Regions from separate parts of the Duganella sp. AC917 genome, predicted to be linked through region 4. Evidence: predicted binding sites of a transcription regulator. Region 4 holds the regulator's gene; each other region holds the start of a gene.
The links. Region 4 encodes LexA, which represses DNA repair genes until DNA is damaged. Its sites were predicted from a motif close to ACTGTATNNNNATACAGT; they were not measured.
Positions count from the first base shown of each region.

Region 1: ACZ0BA_RS18950 (DNA topoisomerase IV subunit B) is a predicted target of LexA. The motif match lies at 2,195-2,212, and genes of this name have one in related genera.
Region 2: ACZ0BA_RS10300 (putative DNA modification/repair radical SAM protein) is a predicted target of LexA. The motif match lies at 1,508-1,525, and genes of this name have one in related genera.
Region 3: ACZ0BA_RS12510 (VRR-NUC domain-containing protein) is a predicted target of LexA. The motif match lies at 5,424-5,441, and genes of this name have one in related genera.

Region 1 covers NZ_OZ409848.1:4,349,377-4,356,939, forward strand. The annotation lists gene dapA (4-hydroxy-tetrahydrodipicolinate synthase) at 1-509, shown strand, start outside; gene ACZ0BA_RS18940 (hypothetical protein) at 506-1,078, shown strand; gene ACZ0BA_RS18945 (TorF family putative porin) at 1,120-1,887, opposite strand; gene ACZ0BA_RS18950 (DNA topoisomerase IV subunit B) at 2,236-4,233, shown strand; gene parC (DNA topoisomerase IV subunit A) at 4,246-6,663, shown strand; gene ACZ0BA_RS18960 (hypothetical protein) at 6,758-7,237, opposite strand; gene ACZ0BA_RS18965 (IgA Peptidase M64) at 7,396-7,563, opposite strand, start outside.
Region 2 covers NZ_OZ409848.1:2,386,251-2,393,813, forward strand. The annotation lists gene ACZ0BA_RS10295 (UdgX family uracil-DNA binding protein) at 1-282, opposite strand, end outside; gene ACZ0BA_RS10300 (putative DNA modification/repair radical SAM protein) at 258-1,487, opposite strand; gene ACZ0BA_RS10305 (hypothetical protein) at 1,613-2,236, opposite strand; gene hisC (histidinol-phosphate transaminase) at 2,407-3,465, opposite strand; gene ACZ0BA_RS10315 (cystathionine beta-lyase) at 3,462-4,631, opposite strand; gene rimO (30S ribosomal protein S12 methylthiotransferase RimO) at 4,698-6,107, opposite strand; gene ACZ0BA_RS10325 (LacI family DNA-binding transcriptional regulator) at 6,239-7,264, shown strand; gene ACZ0BA_RS10330 (TonB-dependent receptor) at 7,496-7,563, opposite strand, start outside.
Region 3 covers NZ_OZ409848.1:2,911,427-2,918,989, reverse strand. The annotation lists gene ACZ0BA_RS12530 (sensor histidine kinase) at 1-203, shown strand, start outside; gene ACZ0BA_RS12525 (LytR/AlgR family response regulator transcription factor) at 220-963, shown strand; gene ACZ0BA_RS12520 (PEP-CTERM sorting domain-containing protein) at 978-1,289, opposite strand; gene ACZ0BA_RS12515 (ATP-dependent DNA helicase) at 1,415-3,763, opposite strand; gene ACZ0BA_RS12510 (VRR-NUC domain-containing protein) at 3,751-5,391, opposite strand; gene ACZ0BA_RS12505 (phasin family protein) at 5,499-6,053, opposite strand; gene ACZ0BA_RS12500 (hypothetical protein) at 6,119-6,337, opposite strand; gene ACZ0BA_RS12495 (ATP-binding protein) at 6,405-7,563, opposite strand, start outside.
Region 4 covers NZ_OZ409848.1:236,433-243,995, forward strand. The annotation lists gene purF (amidophosphoribosyltransferase) at 1-626, shown strand, start outside; gene ACZ0BA_RS01045 (cystathionine gamma-synthase family protein) at 683-1,927, shown strand; gene ACZ0BA_RS01050 (serine hydrolase domain-containing protein) at 1,945-3,048, shown strand; gene lexA (transcriptional repressor LexA) at 3,058-3,696, opposite strand; gene ACZ0BA_RS01060 (DUF5695 domain-containing protein) at 3,814-6,519, opposite strand; gene rpsF (30S ribosomal protein S6) at 6,680-7,072, shown strand; gene priB (primosomal replication protein N) at 7,103-7,408, shown strand; gene rpsR (30S ribosomal protein S18) at 7,424-7,563, shown strand, end outside.

The sequences.
Region 1 (7,563 bases), 4.1 Mb from region 4:
ACCTGGAACTGGCCACCGCGCGCCGGCTTGCCGTCAACCCGCAATTCATCGGCATCAAGGAAGCCGGCGGCAGCTTGCAGCAGATGACGGAGCTGGTGCGCCGCACGCCGCTGTCGATGCTGTGCGGCGACGACGCGCTGTTGTTCGCGGCGCTGTGCGGCGGCGGCCACGGCGCCATCTCGGCCGCCGCGCATATCAGAGTTGATTTATACGTGCGGCTATACGATCTGGTGCGCGCGCAGCGGCTCGCGGACGCGCGCGACCTGTTCGATCGTCTGCTGCCAATCATCCGCCTGCTGTTCTGCGAGCCGAATCCGGCGCCCCTCAAGGCCGCGTTGTCGATCCAGGGCCGGATGGGCGACGAACTGCGCCTGCCCATGACACCCGCCAGCACCGAATGCAAGCTTGGCATAGCCGCCGCGCTGGAGGAGCTCGATGAAATACCTTTCTATCGCTGCGAGGCCGAGCAACCGGCCACGCATGTCCGCCTGACGGCGGAGGCCATATGATCGTCGCGCTCACCGGAATGGACGGCAATCGGGATGTCTCCGACCTGGCCGAGGAACTGGCGCTGCTGCGGGTGGCCGCAGGCAACCGGGTGCTGTTGGTGTGCCCCGATCCCGGCGCCTATGATCCCCGGCTGTACGACGACCTTGTGGTCGACGCCTCGCCGATTGCAGATGCAGGCATCTCGCCGGCGCCGGCGCGCGTTAAGGCCGATGCGGCGCTGGCGCGGGCAAGCGTGATCGTGACGCTGCTGCGGCGTGAAGAGCTGGAGCTGTCCGATCATGCGCCGCTTCTTGAACGCCTGCGCGCAGCGCAATCGGCCAATCCCGGCGCGCGCATCCTGATCACGGTGGCGCATGGCAGCGTGCCGCTGTCGGCACATCAAACCGGGTGTGTGCTGGTGTTCGTCGCGCACTTGCCTGGCGCGCGGCTGGCCGATATGCTGATATTGGACGGGCAAGGCGGGTATCACTCGCACCATAGCGAGCTGGAACCGGAAATGTACAAATGCCCGAACGTGCTATGCGCGCCGGAAGTGCGGCATCTGTACAGGGAAGTGTTTAACAGCTAGCCTGGATGGGCGGATGATGTTCGCCTATCCAGGCCGATAACTTAAAAGACCTTGCTGATCGTCAGCTGCAAAGCCGTCTTGCCGAGGAACTTGCCGTTGGCCGGCGAAGCGTAAGCCGTTTTACCGGCATTCGTGCCGATCACCGCCAGCGCGCCGGTCACCAAGCCGAAGTCCCTGGTCGCGCCGATCTTCCAGTCCGTGTAGCTGGAGGCGTCATTGTGCTTCACCTTCTGGTGGCCGGCATGCAGATTGACGGTGAAGCCCTGGCCGGCGTCGATATTCGCGCCAATGTCCACATAGCCGCTGTTTTTGCTGTCGACGAAGCCAAACAGATTCGTCACCGCGTGCGAGTACTTTATATAGGCGGGTCCATAACCGAGCTGCCCGTAGATCTCGGTGGTGTCGGCGTTGGCGAAGCCGCGGACGTTTTTGAGGTCGTTGGACGGGTAAACGTAGGTCAGCACGCCGACGTCGTACGACACGGACTCGCTGACCTGTCCGCGCTTGCCGGCGTAAATGTCCACCTCGACGTCGCCATCGCCGCCGGCGTCCTTGGTCCATTTGATGGTCGACAGCCAGGTGCCGACATATAAACCGGTTGGGTTGTTCACATAATCGACGCCGCCCTGCAGCGCCGGTTTCAGGCGGGTTTGCGAGATGCCGCGATAACGGTAGTCGGAGACGACGGCGGCATTGAAGCTGGTTTCGTTATCCGGCTTGGCGACGACGGCCGGCGCGCCATCCTCGGCGCAAGCCTGGCCGCAGACGAAAGCGGCGCTGATCGCCGCGACGAGTACTAGTTTGTTCATGTTGCGGTTCTTTCTAGTGGTTGACAAATTTGGCGACAGGATCGCCGCGATCAAGACGCCGGCCGGTCGACAAAGCGGCCGAATTCGGCGCCGGAGGCGTTTCGGGAAGTGGAAAAAGCGGGCATATCGAACTCCTGATTGATCGTTGCGATACAAACCAGCTTATCCAAGCGCCCGTAAAAACGGTCTAAAAAGTCATGTCCCCGTTGTAAACATCGTGTATAAATTGGCCCGCAGCTATTTTTTGTCCAGTTTTAGGCCTCGATCGCCTCCGGTTGAGGATAGAATACGCAAACGAACGTATAAAACTGTACATAAACCCAGTATTAAAATCACAAGCTTGAACGTATGGCCACTAAAAAACCAGTTTCCGATTACAGCGAATCATCCATCCGGGTCCTCAAAGGCCTGGAACCAGTCAAGCAACGTCCGGGCATGTACACCCGCACCGAAAATCCGCTGCACATCATCCAGGAAGTGATCGACAATGCCTCCGACGAGGCGCTGGGCGGCCATTGCAAGAACATCATCGTCACGCAAAACGCCGACGGCAGCATCACCGTCGAAGACGACGGCCGCGGCATCCCGGTCGGCCTGCACCCTGAAGAAGGCGTGCCGACGGTGGAAATCGTCTTCACCCGCCTGCACGCAGGCGGTAAGTTCGACAAGGGCTCGGGCGGCGCGTACGCCTTCTCGGGCGGTCTGCACGGCGTCGGCGTATCGGTCACCAACGCGCTGTCGAAGCGCCTGGAGATCACCGTCTGGCGCAAGGAACCCGATGGCACCGGCCTGCACAAGCTGGCCTTCGAACACGGCGACGTGGTCGAGCCGCTGTCCTCCATCGTCGCGCCGCGCGACGGCAAAAAGTCCGGTACCCGCGTCACCGCCTGGCCGGACGCCAAATACTTCGACTCGCCGGCGATCTCGCAGACCGAACTTCAGCGCCTGCTGCGCTCCAAGGCGGTGCTGCTGCCCGGCGTGACCGTCACCCTGGCCAACGCCAAGACCGGCGAATCGCAAACCTGGCAGTACAACGACGGCCTGCGCGGCTATCTGACCGAGGCGCTGGCGCAATCGACCGACGGCGAGACCCTGATCCCGCTGTTCGAGGGCGCGCAGTTCGCCGGCCCGGACGCCGAAGGCTTCGCCGAGGGCGAAGGCGCGGCGTGGGTGGTGGCGTGGACCGAGCAAGGCGCGGTGGTGCGCGAATCTTACGTCAACCTGATTCCGACGCCGAACGGCGGCACTCACGAGTCGGGCCTGCGCGACGGCTTGTACGGCGCCGTGAAGAACTTCGTCGAGATGCACTCGCTGCTGCCGAAAGGCGTCAAGCTGCTGCCGGAGGACGTGTTCGCGCGCGTCTCGTTCGTGTTGTCGGCCAAGGTGCTGGACCCGCAATTCCAGGGCCAGATCAAGGAACGCCTCAATTCGCGCGACGCCGTGCGCCTGGTGTCGACCTACTCCAAGCCGGCGCTCGAGTTGTGGCTGAACCACCATGTCGATTACGGCAAAAAGCTGGCGGAGCTGGTCATCAAACAGGCGCAATCGCGCCTGCGCTCCCTGCAAAAAGTCGAGAAGAAGAAATCGTCCGGCGTGGCCGTCTTGCCGGGCAAGCTGACCGACTGCGAATCGAGCGACGTCCATCGCACCGAATTGTTCCTGGTCGAGGGCGACTCGGCGGGTGGTTCGGCCAAGATGGGCCGCGACAAGGAATTCCAGGCCATCCTGCCGCTGCGCGGCAAGGTGCTCAACTCGTGGGAGACGGACCGCGACCGCCTGTTCGCCAACAACGAGATCCACGACATCTCGGTGGCTATCGGCGTCGACCCGCACACGGCCGACAGCACGCCCGACTTGTCCGGTCTGCGCTACGGCAAAATCTGCATCCTCTCCGATGCGGACGTCGACGGCTCGCATATCCAGGTGCTGCTGCTGACGCTCTTCTTCAAGCACTTCCCGGGCCTGATCGCCAACGGTAATGTCTGCATCGCGCGTCCGCCGCTGTACCGCGTGGACGCGCCGGCGCGCGGCAAGAAGCCGATCCAGAAACTGTACGCGCTCGATCCGGGCGAGCTGGTGGCCATCGAGGACAAGCTGCGCAAGGACGGCCTGAAGGAAGGCGCCTGGTCGATCTCCCGCTTCAAAGGCCTGGGCGAGATGAACGCCGAACAGCTGTGGGAAACCACGATGAATCCGGACACCCGCCGCCTGCTGCCGGTGTCGCTAGGCGCTTTCGCCCACGGCGAATCGGCCGCGCGCTTCAATATGCTGATGGGTAAAGGCGAAGCCGCCGCCCGCCGCGCGTGGATCGAAGAACACGGCAACGAAGCCGAAGCCGATATTTAATTTTGAACGACTATGACTCAAGCAAATCTCTTTGACGAATCCGCAGCGGCGCCGGCCCAAGCCGGCCAGCCGCCGCAGCCCCCTGTGCCTCCCGTTCCGCCACAAGGCGGCGACGGCGACGGTCCGCCCGACGGCGGCGATGGCGGTAACGGTGGCGACGGCGGCGAAACGCTGACCCTGTCCACCTTCGCCGAACGCGCCTACCTCGATTACGCCATCTCGGTGGTCAAGGGCCGCGCGTTGCCGGACGTGTGCGACGGCCAGAAGCCGGTACAGCGCCGCATTCTGTACGCAATGAACGAAATGGGCCTGAACCCGACCGCCAAGCCGCGCAAATCGGCCACCGTGGTTGGCGACGTGCTGGGCAAACTGCACCCGCACGGCGACCAGTCGGTGTACGACGCCATGGTGCGCATGGCGCAGGACTTCTCGCTGCGCTATCCGCTGGTCGACGGCCAGGGTAACTTCGGCTCGCGCGACGGCGACGGCGCGGCGGCGATGCGATACACCGAGGCGCGGCTCACGCCAATCGCCAAGGTGCTGCTCGACGAGATCAACCTGGGCACGGTCGAATTCCAGGCCAACTACGACGGCTCCACCGAGGAACCGTGCCTGCTGCCGGCACGCCTGCCGATGGTGCTGCTGAACGGCGCCTCCGGTATCGCGGTGGGCCTGGCGACGGAAATCCCGTCGCACAACCTGGGCGAGGTCACGCAGGCGGCCGTCGCCATGATCCGCAATCCGAAGATCTCGCACAGCGAGTTGATGGCGCTGGTGCCGGGTCCGGACTTCCCGGGCGGTGGCCAGATCATCACGCCGGCGGCGCAGATCAGCGAGATGTACGCCAACGGGCGTGGCAGCATGAAGGTGCGCGCGCGCTGGAAGATCGAAGAGCTGGCGCGCGGCCAGTGGCAGGCGGTGGTCACCGAACTGCCACCGGGCACCTCGTCGCAGAAAGTGCTCGAAGAGATCGAGGAGCTGACCAATCCCAAGATCAAGATGGGCAAGAAGGCGCTGTCGCCGGAACAGATGGCGCTCAAATCGCTGATCCTCAACTCGCTCGACACCATCCGCGACGAATCGGGCCGCGCGGCGCCGGTGCGCCTGGTGTTCGAACCGAAGTCGAAGAACCAGGATCAGACGGAATTCATGCTGATGCTGCTGGCGCATACCTCGCTCGAATCGTCGGCGTCGATCAACCTCGTGATGATCGGCGGCGATGGCCGTCCGCGCCAAAAAGGCCTGGGCGAGATTCTGCAGGAATGGATCGACTTCCGCTTCATCACCGTCACCCGCCGCACCAAGTTCAAGCTGGGCAAGGTCGACGCGCGCATCCATATCCTGGAAGGCCGCGAGACCATCCTGCTGAACATCGATGAAGTGATCCACATCATCCGCAACTCGGACGAACCGAAAGCGGCGCTGATGGAGCGCTTCCGCCTGTCGGACATCCAGGCCGAAGACATCCTGGAAATCCGCCTGCGCCAACTGGCAAGGCTCGAAGCGATCAAGATCCAACAGGAATTGGCCGAACTGCGCAAAGAAAAGCAGCTGCTGCAGGACCTGCTCGACAATCCATCGTCGATGAAGCGCGCCATCATCAAGGAAATCGAAGCCGACACCAAGCAATACGGCGACGCCCGCCGCACGCTGATCGAAGAAGCGCAAAAAGCCGTGGTCGAACAGAAGGTGGTGGACGAACCGGTCACCGTCATCATCTCGGAAAAAGGCTGGATACGCGCGCGCACCGGCATCGGCCACGACGCCACGCAATTCACGTTCAAGGCAGGCGACACGCTGTACGGCGCGTTCGAATGCCGCACGGTCGACAACCTGCTCGCCTTTGGCAGCAACGGCAAGGTGTACTCGGTGCCCGTGGCTGCGCTGCCGAACGCGCGCGGCGACGGCGTGCCGATCACCACCTTGATCGACCTGGCTTCCGGCGCGCGCATCCAGCACTACTTCGCCGGTCCCGCCGCGACGCAACTGATGATGGCCACCAGCGCGGGCTTCGGCTTCATCGCCAAGGCCGGCGACATGGTCAGCCGCATCAAGGGCGGCAAGGCCTTCGTCACCCTCGACGAGGGCGACGTGCCGCTGCCGCCGGCGGTGGTGGCCGATGGCGCGAGCGCGGTCGCGGTATTGTCGGCCAACGCGCGGGTGCTGGTGTTCGGCATGGACGAAATGAAGGTGCTGACCAACGGCGGCCGCGGCGTCATCCTGATGGAACTGGACGACAAGGAGACCTTGATCGCGGCCAAGCCGATCAGCCAGAAAGGCGTGATCGTCTCCGGCATCGGACGTGGCGGCAAAGCGCAGGAAGAGCGTCTGTCGGCGTCGGCCCTGGCGGTCCACTTCGGCAAGCGCGCCCGCAAAGGCAAGGCACTGGCGACGAAGATCAAGCCAACCTCGCTCACCCCTATCGTCTGATACAACTCCGGGGTCACGTTACCGACCCCGGATCGACAAATCTCTGGACGAAAAAAAAGACGGGCAAGCCCGTCTTTTTTCTATTGCGCGCTAATTAATGCTTAGCGGCGGCTTCTTTAACTTCTGCTGCCGATTTGGCTTTGACAGCATCGGTCTTGTTGGCGGCCAGCGCTTTGTCTTCGGTGGCGTCAACGGTTGCCTTGATCGCTTTGGCGTCGGCTTTCACGGCCTTTTTGTTGGCCTTTTCTTCGGCTTTAGCGATGTTCTTTTCGCCTTTGGCGGCGGCTTTGGCTTTGTCTTCCGGGTCTGCCTTGGCGATTTTTTCGTTCGCTTTGGCGGCTTCCACGTTTACTTTAGCCTGGGCTTCGTCGTGGGACTGGTTGGCTTTAGCGACGGCCTTGTTGGCTTTCTTGTCGGCTTTAGCGTCAACTTTCATCTCTTTCTGTTCAGCCTTGGCGACGTCCTTGTTGGCTTCTTGCTGCGCCTTGGCGACTTCGTTGGTCTGTGCAGGGGTCTGTGCGAAAGCTGCGGTTGCGAACAGGCCGGCGATCAGGGTAGCGATGATTTTGCTCATGATATTTCCTCTCAAGTTTAATTTGGATGCGTTCTTATCTTATTAAGGCAGGGCCTCGGGCCTTGCCTGCGTCGCGCTCTTGTTTAGAAGCGCCAGATCACGTATCCAGAATAGCAACCCAAGCCGATGAACTCTGTACGGTAGCGTACTTAAACCGATTATTCGCTTTTCGGACGGGAGTAGAGATCGATGATGGTGCTGATCCCGTCCGCGCACACGGAACAGAATTTGTCGCTGCGGTCGAACATGATGCACTGCATCTCGGGACGGTAATAACCCTTGGCCTCGTAGTTGGCGCCTTCGAAGGCGCCCACCACGTGGCGGTT
Region 2 (7,563 bases), 2.1 Mb from region 4:
GCGGTCCGGGGCGCTGAAACAGGCGGCGCTGACGAGTAGTTCCATCAACTGGCGCGGCAGCCGCAGGGTTGTCGACGTTGGCACCGGACCGGAAATCGCGTCGGGCGCCGCCCCGGTTTGCTCATCAGGCGCGACCGAAAACAAATCGCCGTCCTCCGGCTGTGACAACCATTCTACGAATTCGGGCGCGACGTGGCGCGCGATTAGCTCTCGTGCCGCGTCGCGCCATTCGTCGAACGACTGAACCACCCGCCGCATCATGCCGCCTGCAGCTCCGGCCATAAATTCATCTGCTGGGGAGCATCGGCCATCGCACGTCGCAAATGTTCGGACGGGCCGGCGTCGTTGGAGGGGAAATAATCGGCCGTGATGATAAAGGGCGAAATCTTCTTCATACTGCAGCGCAGCCGTGACAGATCGGCGTAACGGATTTGCCGCAACCGCCGCAGATCGATCAGCCGCTGCGCGTTGCGCAAACCGATGCCCGGGATGCGCGCGATCATATGCGGCTCCGCGCGGTTCAAGTCCATCGGAAAATGCTCGCGGTGCTCGAGCGCCCACGCCAGCTTGGGATCGATGTCGAGCGCCAGATTGCCGGTCGCCGGCAGCAGCTCCTTGACCTGGAAGCCATAACTGCGCAGCAGGAAATCGGCCTGGTACAAACGGTGCTCGCGCAGCATCGGCGGCGGCGCCAACGGCACGCTTTTCGGGCTTTGCGGAATCGGGCTGAAGGCCGAGTAGTAAACGCGTTTGAGCTTGTAGCTGCCGTACAGCGTCTCGGCCGTGGTCAATATCTGCTGGTCGTCGCTGGCGTCGGCGCCGACGATCATCTGCGTGCTTTGCCCGGCCGGCGCGAAGCGCGGCGACTTGGGCTCCTCGGCCTTTTCATCGAGCTTACGGCGGATGGAACCCATCGCCAGCTTGATCGTGTGGACGCTTTTTTCCGGCGCCAGCTTCTGCACGCTATCTTGCGTCGGCAGCTCGATATTGACGCTCAACCGGTCCGCATAACGGCCGGCGGCGGCGATCAGCGCCGGATCGGCATCGGGAATCGTCTTCAGATGGATATAGCCGCGAAACTGGTGCACCTCGCGCAGTTCGCGCGCCACCTGTACCAACTGTTCCATCGTGTAATCGGCCGACTGGATGATGCCGGAACTGAGAAACAGCCCGTCGATGTAATTGCGAAGGTAGAAATCGGTGGTAAGTTTGACCACCTCGGCGACCGTGAAACGGGCACGCGGCACGTTCGAGGTGCGGCGGTTGACGCAGTACTGGCAGTCGTACAGACAGTAATTGGTCAGCAGAACCTTCAGCAGCGACACGCAGCGACCGTCCGGCGTGTAGCTGTGGCAGATGCCCATGCCGGTGGTCGCGCCGAAACCGTCCTTGCCGATGGAGTTGCGCTTCGGCGCCCCGCTGCTGGCGCAGGAGGCGTCGTACTTGGCCGCATCGGCCAGGATCTCCAGCTTATCCGTCAACTCCATGCTTGCCCCGATGTTGTGATACTGTATAAAAACACAGTATAGCAACCTTTGGCCAGCGGGGGCGACTATTGATCGCCGCTATGCGGTTCAAACACGGGACAAGGCCGATCGAGCTCCCGTCCCTATTACAGCGTGTCGACCATTTTCTGGGCAAGGTAGTGCGCCGCCTTACGCCACTCCTTCTCGATTCGCTTGGGATCGTCATGCAGTTGCTGCCAGGTCGTGGGATCGATGGGACTGGCGATGGAAGGGAACATGCGCTCGGTATCGCTCCAGAGCACTTTGCCCGCGCTGTCGGTCAACTCCCCCTTGATTTGCATTACCGGCACGACGTTCGAGCTCGTGAGGTACGTCACGCCAAACCCGTACTGGGGTAGCGAGACCTTCAATACAGGCAAGGTGTCGTTGCCCGGTGCGCCGACGGTCACTTTGCCGGAGGCCCGCAACACCTTTACGAACTCGTCGTGCACGATGGCGTCGACCGATACGGCGTGAGCTTGCAAAAAGTTGTCAAACGCCGTTCGATCGCTTGCGGAGGTTGATCCAATAGCGGCGCCGATGATGCCGAACATCGTGCCAATCTTGACGCTGCTGGGAGCAAGTAGAAACAGGTCGCCCTTTTGGACGGCACTGCCCACGGAGACGGTCCTGACACTGGCGCGGTCCGACTCACTCAACCTTTGCGTCGACGCGCAGCCGCCGAGCGTCAGCGCCATGGTCAGGATAGCGACCATCTTAAATTTTTGCATCATTTATCCCAGAGATATCAAACTAACAAAATAAATTCCCATCGGCATTACATCAGCTTAGTTTACGATGGTCAACAAATTAATTATTTCGTATTGTTTCTGAAACTAGGTCAATTGATACAATAGGAATACAAGTTTTTTAGAGGGTTTGGCCAGTCCCTCCGGGGAGGTCAGCGGACGATCTGCTTCAGCGCGTCGACCAGCGCGGCGCATTCCTCGTCGGTACCGATCGAGATGCGCAGGAACTGGTCGATGCGCGGCTGTTTGAAATGCCGCACCAGGATGGCCCGCTCGCGCAGCGCCGCCGCGATGGCCGCGCCATCGTGTCCCCGATGGCGGGCGAATATGAAGTTGGCACGCGACGGCAGCACTTCGAACCCCAGCTCCACCATGCGCGCCGTCAGCCAGGCGCGCGTGGCGATGATGGCTTGCGACGTCTGCTCCATATACGCCGCGTCCTCGATCGCCGCCAACGCGCCGGCCTGCGCCACCTGCCCCAGCGGATAACAGTTAAAACTGTTCTTCACCCGCTCAAGCCCGGCGATCAGGTCCGGATGGCCGACCGCGAAGCCGACCCGCAGCCCCGCCAGCGAACGGGATTTGGACAAGGTCTGCACCACCAGCAGATTGTCGTAGCGGTCCAGCAGTGCGACCGCGCTGTCGGCGCCGAAGTCCACATAGGCTTCGTCGATCACGACCACCTGGTCCGGATGCGCGGCCAGCAGCGTCTCGATCCGCTCCAGCGGCAGCGCGATGCCGGTCGGCGCGTTCGGATTGGCGATGATGATCGCGCCGCACGGCTGCGTGTAGTCGGCGACGTCGATCTGGAATTGCGCGTTCAGCGGCACCTGGCGCGCTTCGATGCCATACAGGCTGCAATAGGTCGGATAAAAACTGTAGCTGATATCCGGACAAAGCAGCGGCTTGTCGTGCTTGAGCAGCGCGTGGAAGGTATGCGCCAGCACCTCGTCCGAGCTGTTGCCGACGAAGACCTGCGCACGCGTCAGGCCGAAGCGCTTGGCCACGGCATCCTTGACCGCCGTGCTGGCAGGATCGGAGTACAGCCGCAGCGAGTCGCCCACGGCTGCCTGCATCGCCGCCACCGCCTTCGGCGACGGGCCGTAGGGATTCTCGTTGGTGTTCAATTTAATCAGGTTGGACATGCGAACCTGCTCGCCCGGCGTGTACGGCGTCAGTTCATGAACGATGTCACTCCAAAAACGGCTCACAGCATTGCTCCCATCGCGCGTTCAATATCCGCGATTAAATCGTTGACGTCTTCGAGGCCGACGTTGAAGCGCACAAGAATACCCCGGTCGTTCCAATCCTTGCGCATGTGTTGTATCCGATACGGCATCACCAGGCTGTTGGCGCCGCCCCAGCTGTAGCCGATCTTGAACAGTTCCAGCGCATCGACGAAGCGGTCGGTCTGTTCTTCCGTGAAGCGAGGATCGAACAACACCGAGAACAAGCCGCCCGCTCCGCTGAAATCGCGCTTCCAGATGTCATGGCCGGGACAATCGGCAAAGGCAGGATGCAGCACCTTGGTGATCTCGGGACGGGCCTGCAGCCACGCGGCCAGCCTGCGCGCGGCCGCGTCGTGGGCGTCGAAGCGCAGGCGCATCGTCGGCAGGCCGCGTAGCACGAGATAGGCGTCGTCCGCGCCAACGCCCATGCCGAGCCGCATGTGCGCCAGGCTCAAACGCTCGTTGAGCGCGGCGTCGCGCGTGATGACGGCGCCCATCAGCACATCCGAGCCGCCGGACTGGTACTTGGTCAGCGCCTGCATGATGATGTCGACGCCCAGGTCGAAGCCACGCAGCGCCAGACCGGCCGACCAGGTGTTATCCAGCGCGACCAGCACGCCGCGCGCATGCGCTGCCGCGCAGATGGCCGGCAGGTCGGGCACTTCCATCGACACCGATCCGGGCGCCTCTGTCCAAATCAGCTTTGTATTGGGCTGGATCAGCGCGGCGATGCCGGCGCCGATCAGCGGATCGTAATAGCGCGCGGTGATGCCGAAATCGGCCGACAGCCATCGTCCCAGCTCGCGGTTGGGGTTATAGACGTTATCGGGCAGCAGCACATCGTCGCCAGCCTTGAGCAGCGCGAAATCGACCATCGCGATCGCCGCCAGGCCGCTTGGCGCCAGCAGGCAATGCGTGCCGTCCTCGATCTCGGCCAGCCGCGCCTCGAGGGTGAAGGTGGTCGGCGTTCCGTGCAGGCCGTAGGTATAGGCGTTCTTCTCTTTCCAGTCGCCCGAGCGCATGGCGGCGACGTTCTTGAACAGCACCGTCGAGGCGTGATGGATCGCGTTGGGGAAGGCTGCGAAACCTTCGGGCGCTTGGTAATCGGAGTGGATCAGTGCCGTCTGCGGGGATTTTTTGATGGTCATATCTACATCATATACATAAGCCAGATGAAAAAAAGGCGGACCACAGCGGGTCCGCCTTCATGCTGATTACTGAGCCTCGCCCCACAGGTCGTGGGCGTCGGAGGTGGTGATCCTGACGTCGACGAACTGGCCGACCACCAACTTCTTGTGCGGCTCGTACGGCGGCTTGACATACACCACGCCGTCGATTTCCGGCGCGTCGGCGCTGGAACGGCCGATGCCGCCGCTGCGATTGACTTCATCGATCAAGACGCGCACGGTCTTGCCGACTTTGGCCTTCAGGCGATTCTTCGAAATTTCTTCCTGCAGCAGCATCACGCGGCCGCGGCGCTCTTCGCGCAGCTCTTCCGGCACCGGATTGGCCAGTTCGTTGGCGGTGGCGCCTTCGACCGGCGAGTAGGCAAAGCAACCCAGGCGATCGATCTGAGCTTCCTTCAGGAAGTCCAGAAGGTATTCGAATTCCGCGTCGGTCTCGCCCGGAAAGCCGGCGATGAAGGTCGAGCGGATCGTCAGGTCCGGATTCATCTGGCGCCAGGCCTGGATGCGGTCGAGGTTTTTCTCGCCGCTGGCCGGGCGCTTCATACGCTTCAATACGTCGGGATGCGCGTGCTGCATCGGGATATCCAGGTACGGCAGGATATGGCCGTCGCCCATCATCGGGATGATCTGGTCGACGTGCGGGTACGGATAAACATAGTGCAGACGCACCCAGGCGCCGTACGACTTGGCCAGCTCGCCCAGCGCTTCGGTCAGTTGCGTCATGTGCGTCTTGATCGGACGTCCGTTCCAGAAACCGGTGCGGAACTTGACGTCGACGCCATAGGCCGAGGTGTCCTGCGAGATCACCAGCACTTCCTTGACGCCCGATTTGAACAGGTTTTCCGCTTCCAGCATCAGGTCCGCGATGGGACGCGACACCAGGTCGCCGCGCATCGATGGGATGATGCAGAAGCTGCAGCGGTGGTTGCAGCCTTCGGAGATTTTCAGATAGGCGTAGTGCTTAGGCGTCAGCTTGATGCCCTGCGCCGGCACCAGGTCGATGAACGGCTCGTGCGGCTTTGGCAGGTGGAAGTGGACCGAGTCCATCACCTCGGTCAGCGCGTGCGGGCCGGTCACGGCCAGCACCTTCGGGTGCACCTTCATGATGATGTCGTCGCCGGCGGCGTCTTTTTTCGCGCCCAGGCAGCCGGTCACGATCACCCTGCCGTTTTCGGCCAGCGCTTCGCCGATGGCGTCGAGCGATTCCTGCACGGCGGCGTCGATGAAGCCGCAGGTGTTGACGATCACCAGATCGGCGCCATCATACGACTTGGCCGTTTCGTAGCCTTCGGCACGCAGCTGGGTCAGGATCTGTTCGGAGTCGACCAGCGCCTTGGGGCAGCCGAGCGAGACGAAGCCGACCTTCGGTGCGGCACCCGTGACGGAGGTGCTGGCGGCGGCGGGCTTGGTGATACGGGAGAGTGGTTGCGATTGCATGATAGGTTGCCTGGGGTTGCGAAAAGCGCCATGAAAATTACGAGCAATCGACGATTATACCCTATTCTCATAGGGAGATCATGCTAGGATAGCGCTTCACCAATATAGATAGACTAAGCTCGGGAGAACGTGTGGCAACGCTGAAAGACGTCGCAATGCTGGCCGGTGTGGGCATGTCGACGGCATCGCGCGCCATCTCGGGCGCCGGCCCCGTGTCCGCCGAGTCGATGAAGAAGGTCCAGGCGGCGATCGAACAGCTCAATTTCCGCCCCTCGTCCATCGGCCGCTCGTTGTCGGCGCAATCGCTGGGCATCATCGGCATCTACGTGCCCTCGTTCTTCGGCGCCTACTACGGCACCATCCTCAAACAGACCGACATCGAACTGCGCGCCATGCGCCGCCACGTGGTGGTGGCCACCGGCTGCGGCGACGGCACGCCGCGCGACGAGGCCATCGAAGCGGTCAAGTTCCTGATCGGGCGCGATTGCGACGGCATCGTCGTGCTGGGCCACGACCTGCACGACGAAGACATGCTGGCGCTGCGCAAAATGCATCCGAAGCTGGCCTTCCTCAATCGCCACTGCGCGCAGCTGGAAGAAGCCTCGTTCTGCCCCGACCACCGCCACGGCGGCGCGCTGGCTGCGCGCACCCTGCTCGACGCGGGACACCGCCAACTGGCCGTCATCTCCGGCCCGGCCGCCACCTCGGACAACCAGGCGCGCATGGAAGGCTTTTTCGCGGAGCTGGAGGGCCATGGCATCGGTCGTTTTGCGGTGCAGCTGATCGAATCGGACTTTTCGCGCGAAGGCGGTTTCGGCGCCACCCAGCGATTGATCGAAGCGCGCCGCGTCGTCGAAGAGGGCCAACGGTTCACCGGCCTTTTCTGCGCCAACGATGAAATGGCGGTCGGCGCGATGGCGGCCTTCCACCGCGCCGGCATCAACGTGCCGGACGAAGTGTCCGTCGTCGGCTACGACGACGACTATTCGGCCGAATTTTCCTCGCCAGGCCTGACGTCGGTGCATATACCGATGCAGCAGCTGACCCAGAACGCCGTGCGCTGGCTGCTCAATCAATGCTATGGCACCGAGCATGCCATCTCGCGCGATTTTCCAGTCACGGTCTCGAAGCGCGGGTCGGTCGCCACCCGCGTCTGAGCCGCTGCGCTCTCCACATAGAAAATATTTGTAAGAAAGACTAATTTTTTGCGGCGTCGGTGCGTCTCTTCTATAGTTTCCACCACCATAGACCCGTTTCAATACGGCGCGCCGCGCACACTGGCGATGACGGCCAGCTACCGCTGGTAAGGTGACACCACGCCATAAAAAAAGGCCGGCATCGCTGCCGGCCTAAAACCACGGAGACTCCCCTGTGTTGGATACCCTGCTTTAGAACTTCATCGACACCCGCGCGCCTATCGTGCGCGGGTTGTTGTAGTACGCCGCCCAGATTTGCT
Region 3 (7,563 bases), 2.7 Mb from region 4:
TGTACATCCGCGTCGACAATCCGGTCGACGCCGATATGCCGCCTGCGGCGCCGGGCCAGGGCAACGGCATCGGCCTGACCAATGTGCGCCAGCGCCTGGCCGGCGCCTACAAACACGAAGCCAGCATCCACTGGGGCTTCAACGAGAACGGCTTCGGCGTCGAGATCGCGATGCCGGCGCAAACGACCGAGGGTGAAGAATAATGGCGGAGATCAGAGCATGCGTATCGTAATCGTCGACGACGAAATGCTGGCGCGAGCGGTGGTGCGCGAGTACCTGTCCGAACACGCGGACGTGGAGATCGTGGCCGAATGCGCCAACGGCTTCGAGGCGGTCAAGGCGATCACCGAGTTGTCGCCAGACGTGGTGATACTCGATATCCAGATGCCCAAGCTGGACGGCTTCGAAGTGGCCGAACTGGCTGGCGCCAAAACGCGCTACATCTTCGCCACCGCCTTCGACCAGTATGCGATCAAGGCGTTCGAGTTCCATGCGCTCGACTACCTGCTCAAGCCTTTCAGCCAGCAGCGCTTCGACCAGGCGCTGGCGCATGCGCGCGCGAATCTGGGTGCCGGTGCGGCCGCCGCCGATCCCGGGGTGGAGAACATGGTGCGCGAGGCGGCCGGCCGCAACAAGCCGTTGGGCCGGGTGCTGATACGCGACGGCGCCAAGGTGCACGTTATCGGCAGCGACAAGATCGACTACATCGAAGCGCAGGACGACTACGTGCAGATACGGGCGGAGGGAAAGTCTTACTTGAAGAACCAGCGCCTGACGGAACTCGAGGGGCAGCTCGACGGCGAACAATTCCTGCGTATCCACCGCTCATACATCGTCAACATCGCGCGGGTCGAGCGCATCGAGCAGGCCACCAAGGACAGCCACGTGGCGATCCTGCGCGACGGCGTCAAGCTGCCCGTCAGCCGCAGCGGCTATCAAAAAATCAGGGATGCGATCCAGTAGGCTGGACGACGTGGTTAAAACGGCTTGCTCTGTTTGCGCGCTGCGATGCCCAGCATGCTCAGGCCGAGCATGACGGTCAGCACCGCCGAGGGCTCCGGCACCGACGACACCGGCAGCACCAGCAGCGTGTCCGTCCGATTGGCGATCTCGGTGGTGGCGCTGTAATCATATTTCGACAAATAGGCTTGGGGATCGATGCTGGCATTCCAGACCGGAGCGGGGCCGGACGCGACCTCATCGTTGGTAACGATGATCACGGCGGCAAATGATGGCGAGCTGATCAGCAGCAGCAGCGCGCATAGCATGACGCAAATTGTCTTCGGCATTGGCATATACCTGTTGTCAGTTATAAACAGGAGCCTTGTGAGCTCGGACAGTCATCATACTATGGAATAATTATCATTATTTTATTTAATTTTCCCATTGTGACAACGTCGTCAATAGTGTGCGGCTATGGTGTTGAGCTAGCGGATTCAATCCGCCACCATGCCGGCATCAGTTGCTGGATCTCGGGCCGGCCGAAGCGATCGTCGATCAGGTAGACGGTGCCTTGGTCGGACTGGGTGCGGATCACCCGGCCGGCCGCCTGCACCACCTTTTGCAGTCCGGGATAGGTGTATGTATAGTCATAGCCGGCGCCAAAGATGGCGTCCATGCGTGAGCGGATTTGCTCGTTGACGGGATTGATCTGCGGCAGCCCCAGGGTGGCGACAAAGGCGCCGATCAGGCGCGCGCCGGGCAGGTCGACGCCTTCGCCGAAGGAGCCGCCCAGCACCGCGAAGCCGATACCTTCGCTGTCCAGCGTGAAGCGGGCCAGGAACTGCGCGCGCTCGGCTTCGTCCATGCGGCGCGACTGGCGCCACACCGGCACGTCCGGATAGGCTTCCGCGAACTGGTTGGCCGCCTTCTCCATGTAATCGAAGCTGCTGAAAAAGGCCAGGTAATTGCCCGGCTGTCGCTGGTACTGGCGCCCCATCAAGGCGGCGATGGGCCGCAGCGATTGCTGGCGATGCTGGTAGCGCGTCGAGATGTGCGCAGCCACCTGCACCGACAGCTGCTCGGCGACGAACGGCGATTCGACATCGACCCAGGCCGTGGTGTCTGGCATGCCGAGCATGTCGCCGAAGTAGTTCCAGGGACTGAGCGTGGCCGAAAACAGCGCCGTGGTGTGCGTGCTCTCGAAGCGCGGCTTGAGGAACGGCGCCGGCACGATGTTGCGGATGCAAAGCACCGAGTTCGAATGGCTGGCGCGGGCGCCTTCGCTTTTCTCGATGTCGAACAGCGCGTGGTCGCCGAAGCTCTCGGCCAGCCGCGCGAACAGCAGGGCGCCGAAGTAGAACTCCTGCAGGTCGGCGTCGACATAGCTCGGATGGTCGGCCATGTAGTCGGAGATCGCGGTGGACGCCGTCTGCAGCGCGCCCATGAACTTCTCCGGCAGGGTGGCGTAGCACTGGTATTCGGCCGTCTGATCCTTCTCCAGCTGATTCCACTGGCGGTGCACGCGGTCCAGCGGCTTTTTCAATTCCTCCGGCACCACCTTGCGCAGCATGCGCAGGCTGGCGTGCTCCATCTCGGCCGAGTACATCTTGCGCGCGCGGGAAACCATGTTGTGGGCCTCGTCCACCAGCACGTTGACCTTCCAGTCGTTGAGCTGCGTGAGGCTGTGCAGCATGGCGCTGATGTCGAAGTAGTAGTTGTAGTCGCCGATGACGATGTCGCACCAGCGCGCCATTTCGCTGCTCAGATAATACGGGCAGACATCGTGCGCCAGCGCGACCGCGCGCAGCGTCTCGCGGTCAAGCGCGAGGAACGACGGCTGCGCGGGGTTGGCGCCGCCGGGTGGCGGCGGCAGCATGATGTCGAGCGCCGACTGGCGCGCGGCCGGCAGCCGGTCGTAGAAGCCCTTGGCCAGCGGGCACGATTCGCCGTGGCAGGCCTTGTCCGGATTGACGCAGGCGGTGGACTTGGCCGCCAGCTCCAAGGTGCGCAAAGGCAGCAGCGGCGCGCCTTCGCGGATGATGTCGACGGCGTCCAGCGCCATCTGCCGGCCGGAGGTTTTCGCGGCCAGGAAAAACACCTTGTCGACGCCATGTTCGGCGCTCGCCTTCAGCATCGGGAACAGGCTGCCCACGGTTTTGCCGATGCCGGTGGGCGCCTGCGCCAGCAGGCACACGCCACGGTTGCTGGCCTTGTACATCGCCTCGGCCAATTGCCGCTGGCCGGGACGGAAATCGGCGTGCGGAAAACGCATGGCCTTGAGCTGCGTGTCACGCGCTTCGCGGTGCGCCATCTCTTTTTCCGCCCATTGCAGGAACAGGCCGCACTGCTGGTCGAAATACGCGCGCAGGCCGAGCGCCGTGTGCTCCTCGTGCAGCATGGTTTCTTTCTGGCTGCCGATGTCGAAGTACACCAGCGCCAGATGCACCTTGTCCAGGCCTTGCTCCTTGCACAGCAGATGGCCGTAGATTTTCACCTGCGCCCAATGGAGCTGGCGCTGGTTGTCGGGCATCTTCTTCAAGTCGCCGCGATAGGTCTTGATTTCCTCGATGCGGTTGGCGCGGCGGTCGTAACCGTCGGCGCGGCCGCGCACATGCAGCGGGCCGAAGTCGCCGGACAGCGGGATCTCGGTTTCGTAGTCCTCGTCGCGGCGCGAGGTCACCAGTGCGTGGCCGGCGATGCCTTCTTGCGCGGTCGGTGAGGGCGTGAAGCGCAGATCCAGGTCGCCGGTCTTGGCGGTGAACTCGCACAACGCGCGCACGGCGACGGTGTAAGTGGCCGCGCCCGCGCTCATGCCGCCCATTGCAGATAGCAGACCGAGATCGGCATCTGGTGCGTGGCGCAGTATTCGATCCAGCGCAGCTGGTTGTCCTGCAGCCGGTCGCCGGGACCCTTGACCTCGATCATGTTGTAGCGCCGCTCGGCGGGCCAGAACTGGATCAGGTCCGGGAAGCCGCTGCGGTTGGCCTTGATGTCGAGCAGGATGCGTTCGAAAGCGCGCTTCAGGTGCAGCGGCGGAATGCAGTCGAGCGCCAGCCCGATCAGGTCTTCGTCGAGCGCCTCCCAGTACAGGAAGGGCGACTGGATGCCGGTCTTGGCCGCATAGTTGGACAGGATGGTGGCGCGATACTGGTCGCCGTCGAGCTGCGCCAGGCAATCGGCGAATTGCTGCGCGCGGCGGCGCTGGAAATCGGCGCTGTGCAGGTCGGCCGGGCCGCGATGGTAGGGATGGAAGAAGGCGCCCGGTATCGGGTGGAACACCGCCTCCCAGCACAGCAGGCCGAACAGGGAATTGATCAGCGAATTTTCAACGTAATACACCGGCGCGTCCTCGCGCGTCAGGTGGTCGCGCACGACAAACTCGACGTAGCTCGGTTCCTGCGGCGGCGGCAGGCTCAGATCGATGCGCAGCGCTTGCGCCAGCGGCGTGCGCGCCGGCTTGGCGTGGCCCAGCTTGCGCGCCAGGCGCGGCGCCATGCGCAGCAGCTGCTGGCGCTCGGCCTCGCTCTCGGGCTGCTGCAACGCGATTTGCAGCAGGTCGAAGGCCTCGCGCGGCTGCTCGTCCTTTTCCAGCACGCGGATGGCGCGCGCGCGGGCGCCGGGATAGTGGCAGCTTGCATACAGCGCGTGCGCGGCCTTCCAGTCGGCCAGTTTTTCCACATGCTGGGCGATGGTGAAGGTCAGCTTGTCGCGGCGGCTGCGCAGCCATTCGTTATCGTCCGAGCGCGGCGGCAGATCGCGGATCACGTCGGCCGGGTCTTCGCCGTCGACAAAGCGCTCGTGGCACTGGTGCAGCATCAGGAAATCGTCGATGTCGCGGCGGCTGCGGAAGCCGCGCGCGGCCGGCGAAAACGCCACCTTTTCGTATTGATAGATGCCCAGGTCGGACAACACGAACTCGGTCCAGTCCTGATGATAGTTGCCGAAGAAGATAAGGCGCAGGCGGTCGCACAGTTGCTGCGTCAGATGACTGTAGACGTGGTCGCCGGAATTCTCATACCAGTTGGAAAAGCGATGCTGGCCGTCGTACTGTTCGCGCAGCGCCTCGAGCTGCTCGCTCTTGCGCAACTGCCGCACGTGCGGGGTCAGCTGGAAGATCTTGCCGATTTCCGGCTTTTGCAGCAGATCGAACAGTTGCTCCAGATGCAGCAGCGGATCTTCCTCGATCAGGCCCAGCGCCGCCAGTGGACGGGCGGCCTCATGGGCGCTGCCGATTTCGGCGTAAGCCAGCTTGCTGGCTCTAAACAGCGTTCCCTTGCGCATGACCATGCGTACCAGCAGCGCGCGCGACGCTTGCGGCAGCGTGGGGAAGGCCGTGATGAAATCGCGTTCCTCTGTGGTCAGCAGATCGTCGTAACGGTCGCCGATCCACGTCAGCACCTGATGGAAGTTATCCAGGTAATAAAACGCGTTGTCGAGAACTTTGATCATTGCAGGGGAAGCGGAAGCGAGGAGAGCGATAAACTGTATTTATATACAGTGTATCGCTTTCAGCACTGCTTGCCCAGCAAAATCAACACCTGCCGGGGAGGATCGGATCAGGCTTGCTTGGAGGCGGGGGTGTTTTTCTCCACCATTTCGCTGGCTTTGGCGATCTGCGCCTCCACCGATTGCACCGCCTGCTTTGTGGCTTTGGTGACTTGCTCGTAGCCGTTGAAGGCGTTGTCGATAGCGGTTTTGACGATTTGCACCGCGTTTTCCGAGCCCGGACGGACGTTTTTGGTGACGTCGTAGATCAGCGCGCTCAGATTGCTCTTGGCCTCGGCCACGTGGGCGTCGGCGGCGCGGGTGAACTCTTCGCGGATCTCGGCAATGATCACGCCCAGCTGCTGGTTGTAGGCGTTGGCGCCGGCAACCCCGGGCTGCAGTTTGGTGGCTGCCAGGGTCATCGCCGCTTTCGGGTCGGCCGCCTGGCTCATTTCCTTGCCGGTGGCCAGTCCGTCCTCGATCTGCGACTTGGCGGTGGCCATGTTCAGCGCGACCACCTGCTCGACGCCTTGCACCGCCTTGCTGGTCAGCGCGTTAAATGTTTCAAGTTGGAATTCAAACAGGGCTTTTGTGGCGTTGGCAAATTGCTCGGGATTCGTAAACATACAGTCTCCTCATTATGATGATGGTATGTAATGCCCCGGGGTTCTCCCGTGTTGTTGTGGGTCCATTATTTAGCAAGAACTAACTTTTCGCAACGGCTATCTTTGAACGGTCCCGCAGCCTTCTCCCAGCCGGCGCCCAGTGGCGTTTGCGAACACGCCAGTTTGCCGTCGACTTTGCTGCGGTATTGCCACCAGGGCGCCGGCCCCGCGCTGAGCTGGGCGCTGCACAGCGACAGTGTCAGCAGTGTGAGCACGGCTGCGGCCCGCGTATTGATATTGATCATGCTTCGAGCGTACAGCAAATCGGCGCCGGAGGCGATGCGTGTCGGGATGACATCATTGCTTGCGGCCTCACAGCGGCGCCACCTTGGGCAGCCGCAAGGTGAAGCGCGCGCCTTCGCCTTCGGTGCTGCTGACCTCGATGCGTCCGCCCAGCACGCCGGTGACGATGTTGTGGGTAATGTACAGGCCCAGCCCTGAGCCGCCGGCGCCGAGCCGGGTGGTGAAGAAGGGATCGTAGATGCGCGGCAGGTTGGCGGCCGGAATGCCGGCACCGTTGTCGCCGACTTCGATGACGACCTCGCCGTTGCCGCCGTCGCGGGCCGACAGCGTGATCGTGCCCGCGCGGTGGCCGTCGAAGCCGTGCAGGATGCTGTTTTCGATCAGGTTGTGCAGCGCCTGGCTGAGCGGTCCAGGATAGCTGTCCATTTCCAGCATGTGGTCGACGTCTTCCTCGAGCCTCAGGCCGTGCTGGCGCAGGCCGGCCTCGAGCGGTTGCAGCAGTTGCGCGATCGGGTCGCCCAGCGCAAAGCGGGCGCGCTGCGAACTGGCGCTGTCGACGGCGATGTGCTTGAAGCTGGCCACCAGCGACGCCGCGCGGCTCAGGTTGCGCACCACCACCTCGTCCGCGCTGGCGGCTTCCTTCAGATAGCTCTCCAGCACCGAGCGGCGCAGGCCGCTGTCGAGGTCGCGCCGCAATTCGGCCGTGCGCTCGCTCATGCTGCTGGCCATCACCAGACTGTTGCCGATCGGCGTGTTGAGCTCGTGCGCGACGCCGGCCACCAGCGCGCCCAGCGCGGCCAACTTGTCGCGCCGGACCAGCTCCTCCTGCGTCAGGCTGAGGTTGTCGAGCGCGGTACTCAGTTCTTCGTTGATGTGCTCGGCTTCGTCCTTGGCCTGCAGCAGCTCGGCCGTGCGCGCCGCCACCAGTTCCTCCAGATGTTCGCGATGGCGCCGCAGCTCTTCCTCGCGGCGGGTGCGCACGATGGCGATGCCGGCAATGTAGGTGGCCGCGCCGATCAGGCTCAGGTCCTCGGCGCTGGGCGTGCGCACTTCGCGGTAGTACATCGCAAACGAACCGAGCACGGTGTCCTTGTCGAGCATGATCGGCATCGACCAGCACGCGCGCAAGCCGTATTGCGCGGCCACCGACTTGTAATCGGCCCACAGCGGATCGTTCATGATGTCGGCCACCACCACCGTTTGCTTGCGGTGGATGGCGGTGCCGCAG
Region 4 (7,563 bases):
TTCCGGATTCGTCGCGTCCCGCCGCGATCCAACTGGCGCTGGCGCTCAACGTCGAGTACCGTGAAGGCTTCATCAAAAACCGCTACATCGGCCGCACCTTCATCATGCCGGGCCAGGCCGCGCGCAAGAAATCGGTGCGCCAGAAGCTCAACGCGATCGCCTCCGAATTCAAGGACAAGGTCGTGCTGCTGGTCGATGACTCGATCGTGCGCGGCACCACCAGCCGCGAGATCGTGCAGATGGCGCGCGAAGCGGGCGCGAAGAAAGTGATCTTCGCCTCGGCCGCGCCGCCGGTGATCTACCCGAACGTGTACGGCATCGACATGCCGACCCGCGACGAGCTGATCGCCTACGGCCGCACCACCGAGGAAGTGTGCCGCGAAATCACCGCCGACCACCTGGTGTACCAGGACATCGAATCGTTGAAGCGCGCCATCTCCGACGTGAACCCGGAGCTGAAGAACTTCGAAGCGTCGTGCTTCGACGGCATCTACGTGACCGGCGACGTGTCGAAAGAGTACCTCGACAAGCTCGAGTACGCGCGCCACAACCCGAAGGCCAAGACCACGCATGAAGACGCCGGCCGCTCGCAGCTGAACCTGAATCTCGCGACCGCCGAAGGCTGATGTCGCGCCCGGTACGGTTCGCCGTACCGGGCTTTTTTTTTGACCATTCCAAGCATATGAACGATAAGAAGAACTACGGTTTCACCACCACCATCTTGCACAACGACCGCCTCAAGGGCATCGAGCACGGCTCGCTGCACAAGCCGATCCATACCTCGGTCGCCTTCGGTTACAGCGACGCGCGCCAGCTGGCGTCGGTGTTCCAGGGTAAGGAGCCGGGCTTCCGCTACGGCCGCCAGGGCAACCCGACCATCTCCGCGCTCGAGGACAAGGTCAACAAGATGGAGCAGGGCGTGGGCACCTTGTGCTTCGCCACCGGCATGGGCGCGATCGGCGCCGTGTTCCAGTCGCTGCTGCGCGCGGGCGACCATGTCGTCTCCTCGGCCTTCCTGTTCGGTAATACCAACAGCCTGTGGCAGACCACGATGGCGCAGGGCGTTGGCGTCTCGTTTGTCGACGCCACCGACGTCGCCAACGTCGAGTCGGCCATCACCGAGCAGACCCGCCTGGTGTTTGTCGAAACCATCGCCAATCCGCGCACGCAGGTGGCGGACCTCAAGCGCATCGGCGAGCTGTGCAAGGCGCGCGGCATCCTCTACATCGTCGACAACACGATGACCACGCCTTACCTGTTCCGGCCGAAGTCGGTCGGCGCGGGGATTGTCGTCAACGCGCTGACCAAGTCGATCGGCGGCCACGGCAACGCGCTGGGCGGCAGCCTGACCGACACCGGCGAATACGACTGGACCAAATTCCCGAACATCTACGAGAACTACAAAAAGGCGGCGCCGCTGCAGTGGGGGCTGGCGCAGATTCGCGCCAAAGGCCTGCGCGACTTCGGCGCCTCGCTGGGACCGGAGGCGGCGCACCACATCGCCGTCGGCGCGGAAACCTTGGCGCTGCGCATGGAGCGCACCAGTGCCAACGCGCTGGCGCTGGCCGAGATGCTGGAGGCGGACGAGCGCGTGGCCGCCGTCCATTATCCTGGCTTGGCATCGCATCCGCAGCACGGCATCTCGAGCGAGCTGTTCCGCCGCCACGGCTCGTTGTTAAGCTTTGAACTGAAAGATGGCATCGACTGCTTCGACTTCCTGAATCGTCTGAAGCTGGCGATCCCGGCATCGAACCTGGGCGACACACGCACCCTGGTGATTCCGGTCGCGCACACGATTTTCTACGAGATGGGCGCCGAGCGTCGCGCCTCGATGGGCATCGCCGAATCGCTGATACGGGTCTCGGTCGGCATCGAAGACACCGATGACCTGCTCGACGACTTCGCCTGTGCGCTGGAAGGCTGCTAAACCAACTCCGGGATCATATGAGAATTTCGCGTTTTAGCGTTGTCGTTGCCGCGTTGTTGTCGGTTTGCGCTGTCGTTCATGCCGACGCCCCGGCCACCGACGTCGAGATCATGGCCATGATCAAGACCCGTGTCGAGGTCGACCACGCCGGTACCGGCATGGTGGTCGGCATTATCGACGCGCAGGGTAGCCGGGTGCTGGCGTACGGGAAGCTGCGCGAAGGCGGCGCGCCGGTGGATGCGGATTCCGTGTACGAGATCGGTTCCATCACGAAGGTGTTCACCGCCACCTTGCTGAGCGATATGGCACGCAGCAGCGAGATCGGTCTCGACGACCCCGCCGCGCGTTATTTGCCGGTGAAGCTGCCCGCCGTCGGCGAGCGGCAGATCACGCTGGCCGATTTGTCGTCGCAGTTGTCCGGCATTCCGAGCATCCCGACCAACTTGGCGCCGAAGGATGACAACAACCCGTTTGCCGATTACACGGTGCCGCAGCTCTACGAGTTTGTATCGGGCTTCACGCCGACGCGGCCCGCCGGCGAGAAGTACGAGTATTCCAACGCCGGCGTCGGCTTGTTGGGCCATATACTGACGCTGCGCGCGAAAACCGACTACGAAACGCTGGTGCGCCAGCGCATCACCGGCCCGCTGGGCATGAACGATACGGCGATCTTGCTGACGCCGGTCATGCGCCGGCATCTGGCGGTCGGCTACGGCATGCCCGGCATGCCGGCTGCCAATTGGGACATGCCGGTGCTGGCGGGCATGGGCGCGCTGCGTTCGACGACGGCGGATATGCTCAAGTTCCTGGGCGCGAATATGGGACTGGGGAAGTCGCCGCTATACGGCGCGATGCAGGCGGCGCACCATGCGCGTCACGCGCTGGAGGGCAAGCCGGGACAATCGATCGCGCTGGGGTGGCATGTGCTGGAACAGAACGGCTCGCGTATCGTCTGGCACAACGGCGGCACGGCCGGCTACCGCACGTATATTGGTTTTGACGAGGTCACCCGGCGCGGTGTGGTGCTGATGTCGAACTCGCACATGGGCTCGGACGACATCGCGCGAAGGGCGCTCAACGGCGCCTTCCCGATCATCGTCCCCAAGCCGATGGCGATGTAAAAGCCTGGCTTAGTGCCAGCTGCGCATCAGGCCGACCGCCAGGCCTTCCAATGCGAACTCGTCCGCTTCGGGATCGACCTTGATGATCTTGAAGTCCGAATTTTCCGGCAGCAGCTCGACCAGGCTGCCTGTCTTGCGGTAGCGCTTGACCGTGACCTCGTTGCCGATCCGCGCGACGACGATCTGGCCGTTCTTGGCGCTGTCGACTTTCTTCACCGCCAGCAAATCTCCATCCATGATGCCGGCGTCGCGCATCGATTCGCCGCGCACCTTGAGCAGGTAATCCGGCTTCGACGAGAACATCGCCGGGTCGACGCTGTAGCTCGCTTCCAGGTTTTCCTGCGCCAGGATCGGCGAGCCGGCGGCCACGCGGCCGATCAACGGCAACGACATCATCAACGACACCGGCACCTTCGGCGTGGCCGGTTCGGCGTGCACACCCAGCAAGCGGATGCCGCGCGAGGTGCCGGCGGCGATCTCGATGGCGCCTTTGCGCGCCAGCGCCTGCAAGTGCTCCTCGGCCGCATTGGCGGATTTGAAGCCCAGTTCGTTGGCGATCTCGGCGCGCGTCGGCGGGAAGCCGGTGTTTTCGATGGCATCTTTGATCAGATTGAGAATTTGTTCCTGACGTGCGGTGAGCTTGATCATGAGTGCTGTTGGGCCTGTGTATATAGACAGTCTGTATTTTTGTACAGTATGGCCCGCAATGCAAGGAATTTTGTTGTGTTGAGCGAAATAAAATGAAAAAAGTTCGCTCAACGGCGGTCATCGTGGCGTCAGCAGCACCCGTTTGGTCGTGGCGGCCAGCGGAATCTGGTATCCGCCACGTTCGGCCACCAGACCTTGCGGCCTGACTTTGCCGCCCGGGCTGTCGACCAGCAGCCTGGCCGACGGCGTGGCGCTGGTGGCCGGCGCCAGCTCAAGCGTGATCGCGCGGGTTTTCGGATCGTAGGTGGCGCTGTCGATCTTGCCGGCCTCCAAGGTGATCCATGCGCGCGCCGGCGCTACGAACAGGCGCGTGCGGGCGCTGTCCTTGGGCGTGATCTGGACCACGCCATTATTAGCCACTTTCATATTGCCGCCGAAGCTGAGCCAGCCGAAGGTCGGGTCTTTGACCACATACGTGGCGCTGGCGTAGGCGTGGCCGTAGAAGCCCATGCCGTAGTCGCCGCTGTAGGCGTCCCAGCGCATCATGTCCGGCCACGCGTGGAAAGCGGCCGACGAGAAGCCGTCGCGGTCGATGTTGGTGATCCCGCCCAGCAGGCCACCGTAGGCCACCCGCAGCAGGTGCAGATCGGACGGGTTGGCGCGGTAGGCGTCGAACAGCGGCACCGCGTTCAAGGTCGAGCCGTAGTGGTGGATCTGGCGCTCGATGCGCGCGGTCTTGCCGCCGTACAGGAAGTCCCAGTAGCGGCGGGCGTTGCCGTTGTAGCCCCAGCTCGGGATCGCCGGATCGTAGCCCAGGATCACTTCGCGCGTGATGTCGGCCTGCTTGGTGTAGCCGAAGTGGCGCATCCACGCGTAGACTTCGGCCTGGCCGGTAGAGTCCCATGCCATTTCGCTGCCGAACGGGTAGGCGAGCGTGCGCCAGTGGTCGGCGCGCCGCTTCATCATGCTTTCCATGTCGGCCGCCTCGGCCTTCATGCCTTCGCGCTGCAGGTCTTTTAATATGTCGACGAAGACGTCGCCTTCCATCAGGCCGAACTGCGCGTACTCGGGCGCGTCGCGCACCATCGCCACGGTGGTCTGATAGGCTTTTTGCAGATACCAGCGCCAGTCGTGCGCGGTGACCAGGCCGACGTGGTTGCGCGCCAGCCGGTACAGCACCCAATGGCCAGTGGCCACGTGCGGATAGTTGTAAGCGCGGCCGAGGTCGTCCGCGTCCTTTTTCGGCCATGAGGCCCAAGTGCCCCAGTTCGCTTTCTGGTTGTAGTAGTTCGGGAAAGCTTTCGGGTCGTAATAGAACAGGCTCTTGCGCACTGCGCCGGCCTGCGGTCCGTCTGCCACCTGCAATTTGCCGACCACTGTCTCGTTGACCAGCCGTTCCAGCTTGGCCACTTCGGCGGCGTCCGGATTGTCCAGTTGCTTGCTGATGGCCGCCACCCAGCTGCCGCCGCCGCCCTCGTCGCTCATGCCGGAGATCCACACGCGCGGGTCGTCGGTGACGATGCGCTTGGCGTCGCGGTCGTAAGTCAGGATGGCAGGCGCGCGCTTGAACGGATCTTTCTTGTCGTCGAACCATTGCTGCGTGGTGGAGAACTTGCCGAGGTCGGCCACGGTCTGCTCCAGCGGCTTCGTGATGAAATAGCTGACCGTCTGCATGCTGCCGTCGGCGTAGGCGACCGACAGGCGCGCCGGTCCCCAGCCGTTACCGCGCACCGTGTAGCGCGTCCAGCCCTTGGCGCCGGACTTGACCGGCGTCACCGCCAGCGCGTTCTCCGGCGAGCTGGTGATGCCGACGACTTTCTGCGGGCTGTTGAGGAACAAGGTCGCCTCCAGATCGGTCGGTACCACGTAGCCCGGGATGCCCACCGCGACCGGGCGCTTTTGCGCGATCAATGCGGTTTCGATGGCGCGGATCGACGGCGCCGTCGCGAAGCGCACGCCGATGTCGCGCCGCGCGCCCGCTTCCAGGGTGATGCTGGTCGGCGCGTTCCATTGCTCGCCGGCGTTTTTCCATTCGTTCTCGGCGTAGGCCTTGCTGGCGACGGTCCAGTCGTAGAAGCCTTCCGACGTTTGCGCGCGCGGGCTGCGGTCGGTCAGCGGGCGCCACGCTTCCAGCGGCGTGCGTCCGTCCGGCGTGACGATCAGCGCCGGGCCCTGGCCGTTCAGGCGCGTCACTTGCACATAGCCGGCGTCGCGCCCTATATAAGGATCGGCGAAACTGGCGTTGGCGTGGGCCTGCTCCAGCGTGCGGTCGGTGATGATGTTGTCGAACACCATCGGCATGCTGAGGCCGCCGATCTCCACCGGCGCGTTGGAATTGTTGATCAAGGTGAAGCGCAGCACCAGCGCGCCGCCTTCGTTGAGCCAGCGCCGTTCGACGGTCAGCGGCAAGTCCTTGCCCAGGCTGGCGGTGATGTCGGCCCCCGCCAGGATCTTGCCGCCGGCCGGGAGCGGCTTGATCGGTTGCCGCGCTGCAGACGACGAGAATTCCTGCCACGCACCGGCGCCGCCGCTGCGCAGGCGCAGGTTGAGGTCGCCGATGTGGGCGTAGCCGTCGTACTGGCGCTCGGCTTCCCTCGGACCGGGCGTGAAGTCGAAGCCGGGGTCGGCGATGGGAGCGAGCCGGGCCAGGGTTTGGGTGTCCGTGCGCAGCGCCAGCAGGAACTGTTTAGTGCTGTACGCCTTGGTGGCGATGTCGGGATGGCTGGGTTTGGCGGCGGCGGGGGCGGGCGCCTCGGCGGCCAGGGCGGAGGCAGCGATGAACAACGAAAACAGCAAAGGGGACAACGCACGGGTAGGTGGCATATTGAAATCCTGTTGGTTTTACAAGATGTTATCACTGTCGTGGGGCGGCGAAGGGGTAGATTTCCGTGCCAAAAGCTGCTATAGTCGCGGGCTTACCTCTTCCCACACCTGTCTTGACGCCAGGGTGGGCTATATTTTCACAGTCCTTAAGGGAGTTTGCATGCGTCACTATGAAATAGTATTTATCGTCCATCCGGACCAGAGCGAGCAAGTGCCCGCCATGATCGAACGTTACAAAACCACTGTAACGACCCGCGGCGGCGCCGTGCACCGTGTTGAAGATTGGGGCCGTCGTCAAATGGCTTACTCGATCCAGAAACTGGCTAAAGCACACTACATCTGCCTGAACATCGAATGCGACAACGAGACCCTGGTCGAGCTGGAAACCGCCTTCAAATTCAATGATGCCGTGCTGCGTCACCTGACCGTCAAGATGAAGAAAGCGGAAACCGCTCCTTCGCCGATGATGAAGTCGGTACAACGTGAAGATGCAGCGAAATCGCATCGCACCGAAGCCCCAGCAGCTCCTGTTGCCGCCGCTCCTGCGGCCTAATTGTTGCAAAACCGAGCTGACACAGCTCCAGTGAATCAAAGCCAATTCATTGCCTTGATCGCCGAACGGGACGCCTTGCGCTATACCCCGGCCGGCATGCCGATCGTGAACGCTGTACTCCAGCACCGGTCGCAGCAGATGGAGGCGGGCATTGCCCGGTTGAGCGAATTCGAGATTTCCGCGGTTGCCGCGGGTGAGATCTCGGGACGCTTCAGTCAGGCGCCACTGGGCGGGGTGTATCAGTTCACCGGTTTTATCAACAAGAAGACACGCAACAGCAAAAGCCTGGTGTTTCACATCATTGATTTTAGTGCTGTCCCAGACAGCTCAATTTAGATACAGGAGCCTCAAATGGCATTCGGTAAAAAGTTCGACAAAAACAAGCTCAAGCTTAAAGAAAAGCGCAAGCAACAAAATCCACTGTTCAAGCGCAAGAAGTTCTGCCGCTTCACCGCCGCTGGCGTTGAGCAGGTTGACTACAAAGACGTTGA